3 regions of the Serratia sp. NPDC078593 genome follow, and region 3 is predicted to be linked to each of the others. Evidence: predicted binding sites of a transcription regulator. Region 3 holds the regulator's gene; each other region holds the start of a gene.

Region 1 (4,456 bases), on a different contig from region 3:
TCTATACCGCGATCACGCGAGCCCGGCGACAATTGTCGTTATACGCCAGCGAGAAAGTGCTCATGAGTGCCATTCGTACGCCTACTCAGCGGCGTAGTGGGTTGGCAGAACGCTTGGTTGTTGCCGCGCAATCCGAGCAATAGGGCACCGCGACAGTGCCCCGATAGTTTATATATTGGCCAGCAGGATCTTGGAGCGGCGTTGATAGTTATACAACGCCTGTTTCTGAATCGGTAATACGGCGACATCCGCAGGGGTGAAACCCCGCTCTTGGAACCAATGGATGCTGCGTGTGGTGAGGACGAACAGTTTGTTTAACCCCATCTGGCGCGCTTGGTTTTCCACCCGCTGTAGCAGCATTTCCCCCCGCGATGAGCTGCGATAATCAGGATGCACGGCAACGCAAGCCATCTCACCGATTTTCTCTTCTGGGAATGGGTAAAGTGCAGCGCAGGCGATAGTCAGATTATCGCGCTCAATGATGGTGAACTTATCGATCTCCATTTCTAATTGCTCACGCGAGCGGCGCACCAGAATACCCTGTTGCTCCAATGGCCGGATCAGCTCCAGGATACCGCCAATGTCATTGATGGTCGCACGGCGTACCTGTTCGGCGCTCTCCATCACAATCTGCGTACCGATACCATCACGGGAGAACAGCTCCTGCACTAATGCGCCATCCTCCTGATAGCTGATCAGGTGGCTACGGCGTATACCGCTACGGCAGGCTTTCACTGCGCCGCGCAGGAAGCGCACAGTACCGGAGTGGTAATCGCCGTTTTCTTCTAATTCTTCAATGCGTTTTTGCCCATCATTGGGGAACAGTTCGGAAAGGATATTCCCCTCAGCGTCGGTAACGCCTTGTGATGAACAAAAGCCAATCATTTTCTCCGCCTTCAGTTTAATCGCAAGTTGGGTCGCGACTTCTTCCGACGTCAGGTTGAAGCTTTCACCGGTGACAGAAACGGCTACCGGGCCGATCAGCACGATGGCATTACTGTCGAGTTGACGATGGATGGCATCTTCGTCGATGCGACGTATACGCCCGCTGTGGCAATAATCAATGCCGTCGTCAATACCGAGCGGTTGGGCGATAATAAAGTTGCCGCTGACCACGTTGATATGGGCACCTTGCAGTGGCGTATTGTTGAGGCTCATGGATAGCCGCGCTGTGATGTCGAGTTGCAACAAACCGGCAGCCTGCTTGACCAGCTCCAGCGTTGACGCATCAGTAACGCGGGTATGCTTGTGATAAATAGGCTCAAGGTTATGCAATGCCAGGTTGGCATCAATTTGTGGCCTCGCACCGTACACCACCACCAGACGAATACCCAGGCTATGCAGCAGCCCGATGTCATTAACAATGTTGGAAAAATTGGCGTGTTCAATGGCTTCGCCACCTAACATGACGACAAATGTCTTGCCACGGTGAGCATTTATGTAAGGGACTGAGTGACGGAATCCTTGAACCAGTTCTGTACTACGCTCCTTCACGGCACACCTCTTTTGCATATTTATACGTAATTTGTGTATTTTTATTCTTTTATTGTGCGGATGGCAAGTAGGGATTTATCTGGTTTCTTTTGCTAACACCGCTAAATCGTTAATAAATTGACAAAACATAACAAGATTTTCTGATGACAGCGCCGAGCGGATTCGTTAAAGTTTTTGACATTATTACTTTTCTGATGTTTTTTTGAGCTAATTCTTGCTGGAGTCGCATGTCAAACGCTAATCACGATCCGGGTCGCCGTCGTCTGTTGCAGGGGGTCACCGCAACCTGGTTACTGAGTGTCAGTTGCGTCGGTATGGCTGCCTCAACGCAAATGATTGCCGTGCGGGTTTGGCCTTCCTCAACCTATACTCGTGTGACGCTCGAATCCAATGTAGAACTGAAATATAAACAGTTTGCGTTGACTAATCCCGATCGCATCGTGGTAGATATTGAAGGGGTGCATCTCAATAGCGTACTGAAGGGAATCGCTGGACAGGTACAAAGTGTCGATCCATATCTAAAACAGGCACGCGTTGGTCAATTTGATAAAAACACCGTGCGAATAGTGCTGGAATTGAAGCAAAGCGTTAGCCCACATATGTTTACCCTGTCGCCGGTGGCGGAGTACCGTAACCGGTTAGTACTTGATTTGTACCCTGCCAAAGCATCCTCTGGCGAAGAATATGATCCGCTATTGGCATTACTGGAAGATTACAACAAAGGGAATTTAGAACGAACATTGCCTGCGCCGACGCAAGCGCCGCAAACCGGTAAGGCGGGGCGTGATAGACCGATCGTCATCATGCTGGATCCTGGGCATGGCGGTGAGGATCCTGGCGCGATCGGTAAATATAAAACGCGCGAGAAAGACATTGTACTGCAAATCGCCCGTCGTTTGAGTGCGATGATTAAGCGTGAACCCAATATGAAAGTTTTTATGACACGCAATGAAGATGTGTTTATTCCGCTAAAAGTACGGGTGGCAAAAGCGCGTAAACAGCGTGCCGATCTGTTTGTGTCAATTCATGCGGATGCTTTTACCAGTCGTGCGGCGCGTGGCTCGTCAGTGTTTGCACTGTCGACGAAAGGGGCCACCAGTACCGCAGCAAAGTTCTTGGCACAAACGCAAAACGAATCGGATCAGATTGGCGGCGTCAGCAAAAGTGGTGACCGTTATCTCGATCACACCATGTTCGATCTGCTGCAGACGGCGACGATCAATGACAGCCTGAAGTTTGGTAAGGAAGTGCTGAACCGAATGGGAAAAATTAACCGTTTGCATAAGAATCGGGTCGATCAGGCAGGCTTTGCGGTACTTAAAGCGCCAGATATCCCATCGATTTTGGTTGAAACGGCGTTTATCAGTAATGTCGAAGAAGAACGAAAATTGCGTACCAGCCACTTCCAACAGCAGATTGCTCAATCTATTCTTGCGGGGATTAAAGCCTACTTCGCCAATGGGGGCGCATTGGCAAAACGCTAAGCGATTGCGCCGGGCTGAGGCTCGGCATCGCGATGTTTGCAGATTTCAGATACAAAAAAACACCCGTTAAGGTGCTTGATTATCAACATAATGTTGGTTGCGGGGGCCGGATTTGAACCGACGACCTTCGGGTTATGAGCCCGACGAGCTACCAGGCTGCTCCACCCCGCGTCCGTCTTACTGCTTACTTTTCATTTTTTTGATGCCGTACTGCGGCATCGATTGGTTGCGGGGGCCGGATTTGAACCGACGACCTTCGGGTTATGAGCCCGACGAGCTACCAGGCTGCTCCACCCCGCGTCCGTCTTACTACTTACTTATCGATGCCAACCCTTTTATGATACCGTTGATACAGTATCGGTTGGTTGCGGGGGCCGGATTTGAACCGACGACCTTCGGGTTATGAGCCCGACGAGCTACCAGGCTGCTCCACCCCGCGTCCGATGGATGCGCACTATACTCCCCATGATTTATGATGCAACCCCTTTTTGCAGATAATTGAATGAAAGCCATTTTGTTGATGAATTTCTCCCCAGATTGTTTCTTTTTTATCACGTTGTGCGCGGTTGGATTTTTTGTTGGCAGAGATTCCTTTATCTATAGCTGTTTGTTATCGTTCAGCCGGAAGATTCATATCTGTATAAGAGAGCGCGCGATGAAAGGACGTTGGGGCAAATACCTGCTGGGCGGGTTAGTGGTGGCATTGCTGGCGGGGTGTTCGTCTAAGCCGACCGACCGTGGTCAGCAGTATAAAGACGGGCGATTGAAACATTCACTGGAGTTCGTTAATCAGCCGAATGCCCGCGGTGTGCCGATCAACGCGAAAGACTACGCCGATCAACTAATGGAGATTCAATACGCTTCGCCCTCTTTATTTAACCGTAATAACGGCACTTATCAGGCGGTACAACGTTGGATGGCATCCGGCGCAGACACTCGCCAGCTCAGCCAATTTGGGCTAAACGCCTATCAGATGGAAGGCGTGGATAATTACGGCAACGTACAATTTACCGGTTATTACACCCCAGTGTTGCAGGCGCGCTACATTAAACAGGGCGAATTCCGTTACCCGCTTTATCGCATGCCACCTAAAGGGCGCGGCCGTTTGCCTGAACGCGCAGGCATTTATAATGGTGCGCTCAGTGACCGCTACATCATTGCCTATACCAATTCACTCATGGATAACTTCATGATGGAAGTTCAGGGCAGCGGTTATGTTGATTTTGGCAATGGTCAGCCATTAGTGTTCTTCGGCTATGCCGGTAAGAATGGTCATGCTTATCGCAGTATTGGTAAAGTGTTGATCGATCGTGGTGAAGTCGCCAAAGCGGATATGTCGATGCAGGCGATTCGCCGCTGGGCTGATACCCACAATGAGGCGGAAGTGCGCGAGCTATTGGAACAGAACCCATCGTTTGTCTTCTTCCATCCTGAGTCTTTCGCCCCGGTGAAAGGCGCCAGTGCGGTGCCATTGATTG
Region 2 (4,456 bases), on a different contig from region 3:
CGGGCTTTCCAACACGCCGCCTTCCGTGGAGATATGCCAGGCGTTTTCATCACGGCTGTATATCTTTTCCAACGACGCGGTAGTCGGGATATTGCGCTCTTTCAGGTAATCTAGCAGAGCTTCACGGGAACGCAGGTTCCATTCACGCCACGGCGCAACGACTTTCAGCTGCGGCGCTAATGCGGTGTAGGTGGTTTCAAAACGCACCTGATCGTTACCCTTGCCGGTTGCACCATGACACAATGCATCGGCACCCACTTTCAATGCCAATTCAACCTGTGCCTTAGCAATAATGGGCCGCGCCATGGAGGTACCCAGCAGATAACTTCCTTCATACAGCGCCCCGGTTTGCAGCACCGGATAAACATAATCGCTAATGAACTCTTCACGCAGATCGACGACGTGACACTCAGAGGCACCCGATTGCAACGCTTTTTGCTCAACGCCTTCCAGATCGCCACGCTCTTGGCCAATATCGGCGACAAAGGCCACCACTTCACAGCCACCGTAGTTTTCTTTCAGCCAAGGGATAATAGCCGAGGTATCCAGGCCGCCAGAGTAGGCAAGAACGATTTTTTTGATGCCTTGATTTTGCATGGTGATGATTCCTTTTTAATTCTTAATTTAAGCGAGGATCCGGGTGCCAATAGACTCGCCGTTAAACAGAGCCGGAAGTTTTTCTGCATTTCGCCAGCTGGCGATATCGACCGGGCGGCCAAGGGTACGGGCGGCATCCAGCGCCGCATTCACTTTCACCACCATGCCATCGGTGATGATCCCTTGGGCGATCAGCTGTTGTGCTTTTTGCGCCGTCATTTCGGCAATGCGTTGGCCTTTACCGTCGAGAATGCCGCTGACATCCGACAGCAGAATCAAATCAGCACCCAGCGTAGCGGCTAACGCGGTCGCGGCTTGATCGGCATTCACATTCATCAATTGGCCTTCAGCAGTGATGCCGATGGAACTGATCACCGGCAGATAGCCCGCCCCCAGCAGCGTTTGCACCAGCGCGGGGGAGCCCGGCTGCGCATTACCGACGTGGCCTAGCTCAGGATCGAGCTGCGTAACACAAACACTGCCACCGTCCGCTAGGCTCAGGCCAACCGCACTGATTTGGTGTTTTACCGCCCAAGCCAACAGCGTTTTATTGGCCGTCCCCGCCAGCGCGCCAGTGATAATGTCAATTTGGTCGGCCGGCGTGACGCGTAAACCGTTTTTCTTCATCACCGGTAGAGAAAGCTGCTTCATCAACTCATCTACCACACAGCCACCGCCGTGAACAATCACCAGCGGACGCTGATACTGGGCGCGATAGCTATCCAGCGCAGTAAACAAACGTTCCAGCGCTTCTTCACTGTCTAATAAAACGCCACCTAACTTGATAATTAACGGATTCATCGTTGTTTACTCACACAGGCTTAAAGTAATGACTCGGTTTCCGGGAACCCGAAACGAATATTCAGGCACTGCACCGCCTGAGCGGCTGCACCTTTCAGCAGGTTATCTTCCGCCGCGACGGCGATCAGATGCTCGCCCTGAACGGCAAAACCAATATCGCAAAACGGCAAGCCCACCACCGCTTTTAACGCGGGCACTCCGTTGTCGTACAATCGCACCAACGGTTTGCCGTCATAGGCGGCATGATAGGTCGCCGCAACATCCTGCGCGGTCACCCCCGCTTTCAGGCGACAGGTGATAGTCGCCAAAATACCCCGCGGGAAGTTGCCTAAATGCGGCGTGAAAATAACCGGTGCGCCAAGATGCGCGACAATTTCCGGGTGATGCCGATGGTTGAAAATGCCATAGGGTTGCAGGCTGACTTCACAGACGTTGGTATTCACGCTCGCCTTACGCCCGGCACCGCTGACGCCGCTGGTGGCATTAATCACCGGCCACTGCGCCAAGTCCAGCAGTTGCTGATCGATCAGTGGTTTTAACGCCAACTGAGCCGCGGTGGGATAACAGCCCGGCACCGCGATCAACTGCGCCTGCTTGATTTTTTCGCTCTGCCACTCCGCCAAACCGTAGACCGCCTGCTCGAGCCATTCTCCATGCTGATGCTCAAAACCGTAATACTGGCGATAAAACTCGGCATCCTGCACGCGGAATGCACCTGACAGATCAAACACCACACAACCGGCTGCTAAAAACGCGGGCGCGATGTCATGGCTAACTTCGTGAGCGGTCGCGAGAAAGACCACGTCGATGCCTTTAGCCGCTTCGGCGACGTCAACCAGCGGCTGCAACGGCAAATCAACGATGCCTTTCAACTGGGGATGCAGCTCAGAGAGCAATTTTCCTGCATCTACACTTTGCGCTGAAACCGCTAAAGCGGTTATGTTCATATGTGGGTGGCGGTTCAAGTAAGCAGTAAGTTCTGCTCCGGCATAACCGCTGGCACCAACAATCAGCGTATTCAACATGTGGCCTTTTACCTTCTTAACGTGCACGGTGGTCGCTGGCGACCGCGGTAGCAGGGTTCGACCACATTGTTGCGCCGATCACCTACGTGGTTGAGCATTGATGTTTTTATAAACATCCGGGTCTCGGGTTCCCTTACGCTCTAGCTTACTGTATTTTTATTCAAAATAAATGCATGAATATTGATACTATCCTAACGAAAGGCTGTCAACAGTGAAGATGAAATTACCTCCATTTATTGAGCTGTACCGGGCGTTGATCGCCACTCCGTCGATCAGCGCCACCGATGCTGCGCTCGATCAGAGCAATGAAGCGTTAATCAACTTACTGGCCGGATGGTTTAGTGATTTGGGTTTCCGTGTCGACGTACAACCGGTGCCAAATACCCGCAACAAATTCAATTTGGTGGCAAGCTACGGCGAAGGCAGTGGTGGCCTGTTATTGGCGGGCCATACCGACACCGTGCCTTATGATGAAGGGCGTTGGACGCGCGATCCTTTCACCCTGACCGAACATGACAACAAGCTGTACGGTCTTGGTACCGCCGATATGAAAGGTTTTTTTGCTTTTATTCTTGATGCCGTGCGCGACATCGACGCCAGCACCTTGACCAAGCCGTTATACATCTTGGCAACCGCCGATGAAGAAACCACCATGGCTGGCGCACGTTATTTTGCGGCTTCCACATCAATCCGGCCGGATTTCGCCATTATTGGCGAGCCGACCTCACTACAACCGGTGCGGGCACACAAAGGCCACCTTTCCAATGCGATCCGCATTACCGGTCAGTCAGGCCATTCCAGCGATCCGGCGCGCGGCGTTAACGCCATTGATTTAATGCATGAATCCATCGGCCATCTCATGGCGTTACGCAAAACGCTGCAACAGCGCTACGACAATCCGGCATTCGCCGTGCCCTATCCCACCATGAACTTTGGCCATATTAGCGGTGGCGACGCCGCGAACCGTATCTGCGCTTGCTGCGAATTGCATATGGATATTCGACCGCTACCGGGCATGACGCTGGATAACCTTAATGAGTTGCTCCACGGCGCACTGGCACCGGTGAGCGAGCGCTGGCCGGGTCGATTAAGTATTGAGGAGCTGCATCCGCCGATCCCCGGCTATGCCTGCCCAACCGATCATCAGATGGTCGCGGTGATTGAAGAATTGTTGGGCTCACGCACCCAGGTGGTCAACTATTGCACCGAAGCGCCCTTCGTGCAGCAAGTGTGCCCGACGCTGGTTCTCGGCCCCGGTTCCATCAATCAAGCCCACCAACCGGATGAGTACCTTGATACCACCTTTATTGAGCCAACGCGCAAATTACTCGGGCAGTTGATCGAACACTTCTGCTATCGATAACCCTGAGAAAATACAAGGTTTATGCTTTATGATGGCATACCTATAAAGTGGTATTTCGCTCTATGATAAGCCAGACTGATAACACGCGAGCCGTAATTAAATTTCAGAAAATACGTCGATTTTGATGTTTTTTTGCTAAAAATAGTGTCAATTGGTGACTGGACAGGCACGCGTTTGAGAGAAAAGGGTTATTGCGCCTCACGCGTGAAACATACTTACAAGATATAAAATCATACAGAAATGGGTCAGGGGTTATATGAACGAACAATATTCGGCAATGCGAAGTAATGTCAGTATGCTCGGCAAATTACTCGGCGAAACCATTAAAGAAGCGCTGGGTGAGCATATTCTCGATCGCGTTGAAACTATCCGTAAGCTTTCCAAATCATCACGTGCTGGTAACGAAGCGCACCGTCAGGAGTTGCTGAACACGCTGCAAAACCTTTCCAATGACGAGCTGTTGCCGGTGGCTCGCGCCTTTAGCCAGTTCCTCAATTTGACCAACGTCGCTGAGCAATACCACAGCATTTCGCCCAACGGCGAGGCGGCCAGCAACCCGGAAGTGCTGACACAGTTATTCAGCCGGCTAAAAGACAAAAAACTCAGCGACCAAGCGCTGCAAGATGCCGTAGAGCAGTTGTCGATCGAATTGGTGCTGACCGCCCACCCA
Region 3 (4,456 bases):
CGATGCGTTGGGTATCCACCCGGCAGAAATCTGGCCCAGCCGTTATTATGATCCCAACACTCACCTACTGTTGGAGCGTAAAACTCGCATGAAATCTTGACGGCAGGCATAAAAAAACCGCCGGAACTCAGTCCGGCGGCCTCATTGACGATCTGCTAGCTTAAACTGGGTTATCAGTTATTGATAAATTTTTCGCCCAATTCAATATCTTTATGCAGCACATCCAGCATGTCATTCAACGCTTGTTGCTCGAACGCGCTCAGAGCGCCAATAGCTTTACGCTCTTCAACACCATTTTTGCCCAGTAACAGCGGTTGTGCGAAGAAGCGCGCATAGTTGCCATCACCTTCGACATACGCGCACTCTACTACACCTTGTTCACCTTGCAGTGCACGCACCAGCGACAGACCGAAACGTGCCGCAGCCTGGCCCATTGACAAGGTTGCAGAACCGCCGCCGGCTTTGGCCTCAACCACTTCAGTACCCGCATTCTGGATACGTTTGGTCAGATCCGCCACTTCTTGTTCGGTAAAGGTGACGCCAGGAATCTGGGACAGCAGTGGCAAAATGGTCACGCCTGAGTGACCGCCGATAACGGGTACGTTCAACTCTTCCGGCTGTTTGCCTTTCAGCTCAGCAACAAACGTATTCGAACGGATGATGTCGAGTGACGTGACGCCAAAGAGTTTGTTCTTATCATACACGCCCGCTTTCTTCAGCACTTCAGCCGCGATAGCAACCGTGGTGTTCACCGGGTTGGTGATGATACCGATGCAGGCTTTTGGACAGGTCGTCGCAACTTGTTCAATCAGATTACGCACGATACCGGCGTTAACATTGAACAAATCTGAGCGATCCATGCCGGGTTTACGCGCCACACCTGCGGAAATCAGTACCACATCGGCACCCTGCAGAGCTGGTTTTGCGTCTTCACCGGAGAAGCCTTTGATTTTGACGGCGGTAGGGATGTGGCTTAAGTCAACGGCAACGCCTGGCGTAACGGGGGCAATGTCGTAAAGGGAGAGTTCAGAACCTGAAGGAAGCTGGGTTTTGAGTAGAAGGGCGAGGGCCTGGCCAATTCCGCCAGCAGCACCGAGAACTGCAACTTTCATCCTATACTCCTTTATTATCTTAAATATAAAAGTGCCGTGAATTCTTGGGTTACGGACTTTAAATTATTACACCTTTGAAAACAAACTCTTAACAGTTGGATTGAGAGCTAGCGCAATAAAATTGATCCTAATCGTGCACATTTTAGATTAAATCGCTTACGCATTAATGGCATAGCGCGCACAAATCAAAAACAGTGCGGGGTTATTCACGTGCAAGTTAACCGGTCGTTACATTACACCCTTACACAACATCAGAACAACATCATTTTAATAACATTTAGTTTACGCTCGGCCAGCATGAATGCCAGTAAGAAAAGGGCATATTCATGAGATAGGGATTTTGTTAAAATACGCTTCTTTCCTTATTATTCGGGCGTTTTTATTTCTTTCGCTCGGCGTTTAATTGCATAAAAATTCATTTATATGCATAATAATGAACTCTACTGTCAACATTCATCGGTGCAAAATGCGTAATCCCGCAAAGCAGGAAGATCTGATCAAGGCGTTTAAAGCGTTATTGAAAGAAGAAAAATTCAGCTCGCAAGGCGAGATCGTTTTGGCGCTGCAAGAAGAAGGCTTTGAAAACATAAACCAATCCAAAGTCTCTCGCATGCTGACCAAGTTTGGTGCGGTACGTACGCGTAATGCGAAAATGGAAATGGTCTACTGCCTTCCTGCCGAGCTGGGTGTACCAACCACCACCAGCCCGTTGAAAAACCTGGTGCTCGATGTCGATCATAACGATGCCTTGGTCGTTATTCATACCAGCCCTGGCGCAGCGCAGTTAATTGCCCGTTTACTCGATTCATTGGGTAAATCCGAAGGTATTCTCGGCACGATCGCCGGTGACGATACCATTTTTGTCACCCCAGCCAGCGCTTTCAGCGCACGGCAATTGTATGAAGCTATCCTGACGCTGTTCGAACAAGAGCTCTGATGCATCCGCTAACAAAATACGGTGACCATAACCGCGCTTTGTTAGCGTTTGCTTAAACCCACACCGCCTTCTTTTCCAGACACACTCTTTTCATCAACCTTATCTGGCACGGCTTAGAAGTTCATCCACAGCCTATTGCAATGACATTCAGATATGCTCAGTGGTACCTGCTGTAAATTTCCGCACTTTTAGTCAAAAGCACTTAGCTCATTGAAATTACATCTATTTGACATCAAAAGACCATTTTACGTACGTTTTTTATTCCATATCGTTATAAAAAATGATTAACACTATACGTAAGTTTCACAAGAAACTGTTAGCTAGCTATTAATATTTCGCGTTACTAGATGTATACTCATTTCCGTGATGTAAATCACAGTTCGTTGGAACTGCTAACAGAATTCGATGAGGTAAATCATGAAAATTAAAACGACCGTAATGGCATTAAGCGTTCTTTCTATGCTTTCATTTGGTGCCTTTGCAGCACAATCAATCAACGCCGAGCAGGCTGCTCAATTGCAATCCGCAGGCACGATTACCGTCAGCGGCGTAGCCGGCGCACCTTCTGATATCCGCGCGGCGTTGTCTGCCAAAGCCGACGCTCAAGGCGCAACCGCTTACCGCGTAATCGAAGCGCGTAATGAAGGTAACTACCACGCTACAGCTGAAATCTATAAATAAGTGACGTGGGGCCTACTTGCCCTTACACGTTATCAATCTCTGGAAACCGTTATACCAATAACAGCCTTCAAGAATAAAAATCGTAATTAAGCCCTTCCAGGCGGTTATTGACACCATCAAGGATCATCATCATGAATATGAAAATCACTCTCGCCGCAATCAGTCTGCTTTCCGCCGTTTCATTCGGCGCATCCGCCGCCACGCTGGTAGACAATGCGCAGGCCAAGAATATGCATTCTATCGGCACCATTACCGTCAGCGGTGTGGCTGGCTCGCCTTCTGATATCCGTCAGGCTCTGTCTGATAAAGCAGATAAACAAGGTGCCAAAGCTTATCGTGTGATCGAAGCCTACGAAAACGGCAACTGGCACGCGACAGCAGAAATTTACCAATAATAATCAACGCGCGCGTTTCTCGATCTGATTCCCCTCGTCACTGCCACTGCCGAGTTTGATGAGCGTGCGAATTCGTTGAAAACCTCGTCGTCCTATCCGACGAACCCCATTGCCCTCGCTCGCGAGGGCTTTTTTTATCGCCGTAAAAAGGGGCCGCAAGCGGCCCCAACGATGTTATTTGCACCCACTCCGCGCGCTTTCCGCCCAGTCAGTAACTTTCCTGCGGTTCCGGTTTATTGGCCAGCGCCGTCAGCAACTTGTCGTGAATGCCCTCGAAGCCACCATTACTCATCACCAAAATAGTGTCACCTGGCTTGGCCGTTTTCACGATCGTTTCAACGAGCGTGTCCAGATCGGCACTCCAATGCGCCGGCTGTACGCAGGCCTCTGCCACCTCAGCCACTTGCCACGGGATATGCGTCGGTTGGAACAGGAACACTTCATCAGCGCGCCCCAACGAAGGGGCCAATTCGTTCTTGCTGATGCCCATTTTCATGGTATTGGAACGGGGCTCTAACACCGCCAAAATACGGGCGGTACCGCCCACTTTTCCACGCAACGCCGCGAGAGTGGCCAGAATTGCCGTTGGATGATGGGCGAAATCGTCATAAACCGTTACGCCGTTTGCTTCACCCCGTAATTCCAGCCGACGCCGGGCATTAATAAAATCCCCTAAAGCACGACAGGCATCGCCAGGCTGCACGCCAACATGGCGGGTGGCGGCAATAGCCATCAGACCATTGTGCATATTGTGCTCACCTACCAGCGACCAATTCACCTCGCCCACTTTTTCGCCGTTGAGTAATACTTCATAGTGGCTGGCATCCACCGTCAGTTTATTCGCACGCCAAGTGCCCTCTTCCCCCACCAATTCTTGCTCGCTCCAGCAGCCCATTGCCATCACTTGCTTTAGGTGCGCGTCGTTGTCCGGCAGGATTATCTTGCCCTTGCCTGGCACCAAGCGAACCAAATGATGGAACTGTTTCTGGATGGCTTTCAAGTCATCGAAGATATCGGCGTGATCAAATTCCAAATTGTTCATGATCAACGTCCGCGGGCTGTAATGGACAAATTTGGATCGTTTATCGAAGAAAGCACAATCGTATTCATCAGCCTCGATGACGAAAAACGGGCTGCCGCCTAAGCGCGCGGAAACGTCAAAATTGCCCGGCACGCCGCCAATCACAAATCCCGGCTGATAACCACAGGACTCTAGGATCCAAGTTGCCATGCCTGCCGTGGTGGTCTTACCGTGAGTCCCCGCCACGGCCAGCACCCAACGGTCACGCAGCACATAATCATGCAACCACTGTGGGCCAGAAACATAGGGG

The links. Region 3 encodes ArgR, which controls arginine synthesis, uptake and breakdown. Its sites were predicted from a motif close to ANTGAATAAAAATACANT; they were not measured.
Region 1: the regulator ArgR is predicted to act here: its motif matches at 1,527-1,544, upstream of argA (amino-acid N-acetyltransferase).
Region 2: the regulator ArgR is predicted to act here: its motif matches at 2,571-2,588, upstream of argC (N-acetyl-gamma-glutamyl-phosphate reductase).

What each region holds. Positions count from the first base shown of each region.
Region 1 covers NZ_JBNNGK010000011.1:100,315-104,770, forward strand. Annotated here, with positions in the region: gene recD (exodeoxyribonuclease V subunit alpha) at 1-143, shown strand, start outside; gene argA (amino-acid N-acetyltransferase) at 169-1,494, opposite strand; gene amiC (N-acetylmuramoyl-L-alanine amidase AmiC) at 1,722-2,978, shown strand; tRNA gene ACQKDS_RS13650 (tRNA-Met) at 3,073-3,149, opposite strand; tRNA gene ACQKDS_RS13655 (tRNA-Met) at 3,202-3,278, opposite strand; tRNA gene ACQKDS_RS13660 (tRNA-Met) at 3,341-3,417, opposite strand; gene mltA (murein transglycosylase A) at 3,634-4,456, shown strand, end outside.
Region 2 covers NZ_JBNNGK010000014.1:78,471-82,926, reverse strand. Annotated here, with positions in the region: gene ACQKDS_RS15520 (argininosuccinate synthase) at 1-597, opposite strand, end outside; gene argB (acetylglutamate kinase) at 625-1,398, opposite strand; gene argC (N-acetyl-gamma-glutamyl-phosphate reductase) at 1,419-2,423, opposite strand; gene argE (acetylornithine deacetylase) at 2,641-3,786, shown strand; gene ppc (phosphoenolpyruvate carboxylase) at 4,043-4,456, shown strand, end outside.
Region 3 covers NZ_JBNNGK010000001.1:358,359-362,814, forward strand. Annotated here, with positions in the region: gene ACQKDS_RS01615 (helix-turn-helix domain-containing protein) at 1-100, shown strand, start outside; gene mdh (malate dehydrogenase) at 174-1,112, opposite strand; gene argR (transcriptional regulator ArgR) at 1,579-2,049, shown strand; gene yhcN (peroxide/acid stress response protein YhcN) at 2,467-2,730, shown strand; gene yhcN (peroxide/acid stress response protein YhcN) at 2,862-3,125, shown strand; gene mpl (UDP-N-acetylmuramate:L-alanyl-gamma-D-glutamyl-meso-diaminopimelate ligase) at 3,334-4,456, opposite strand, start outside.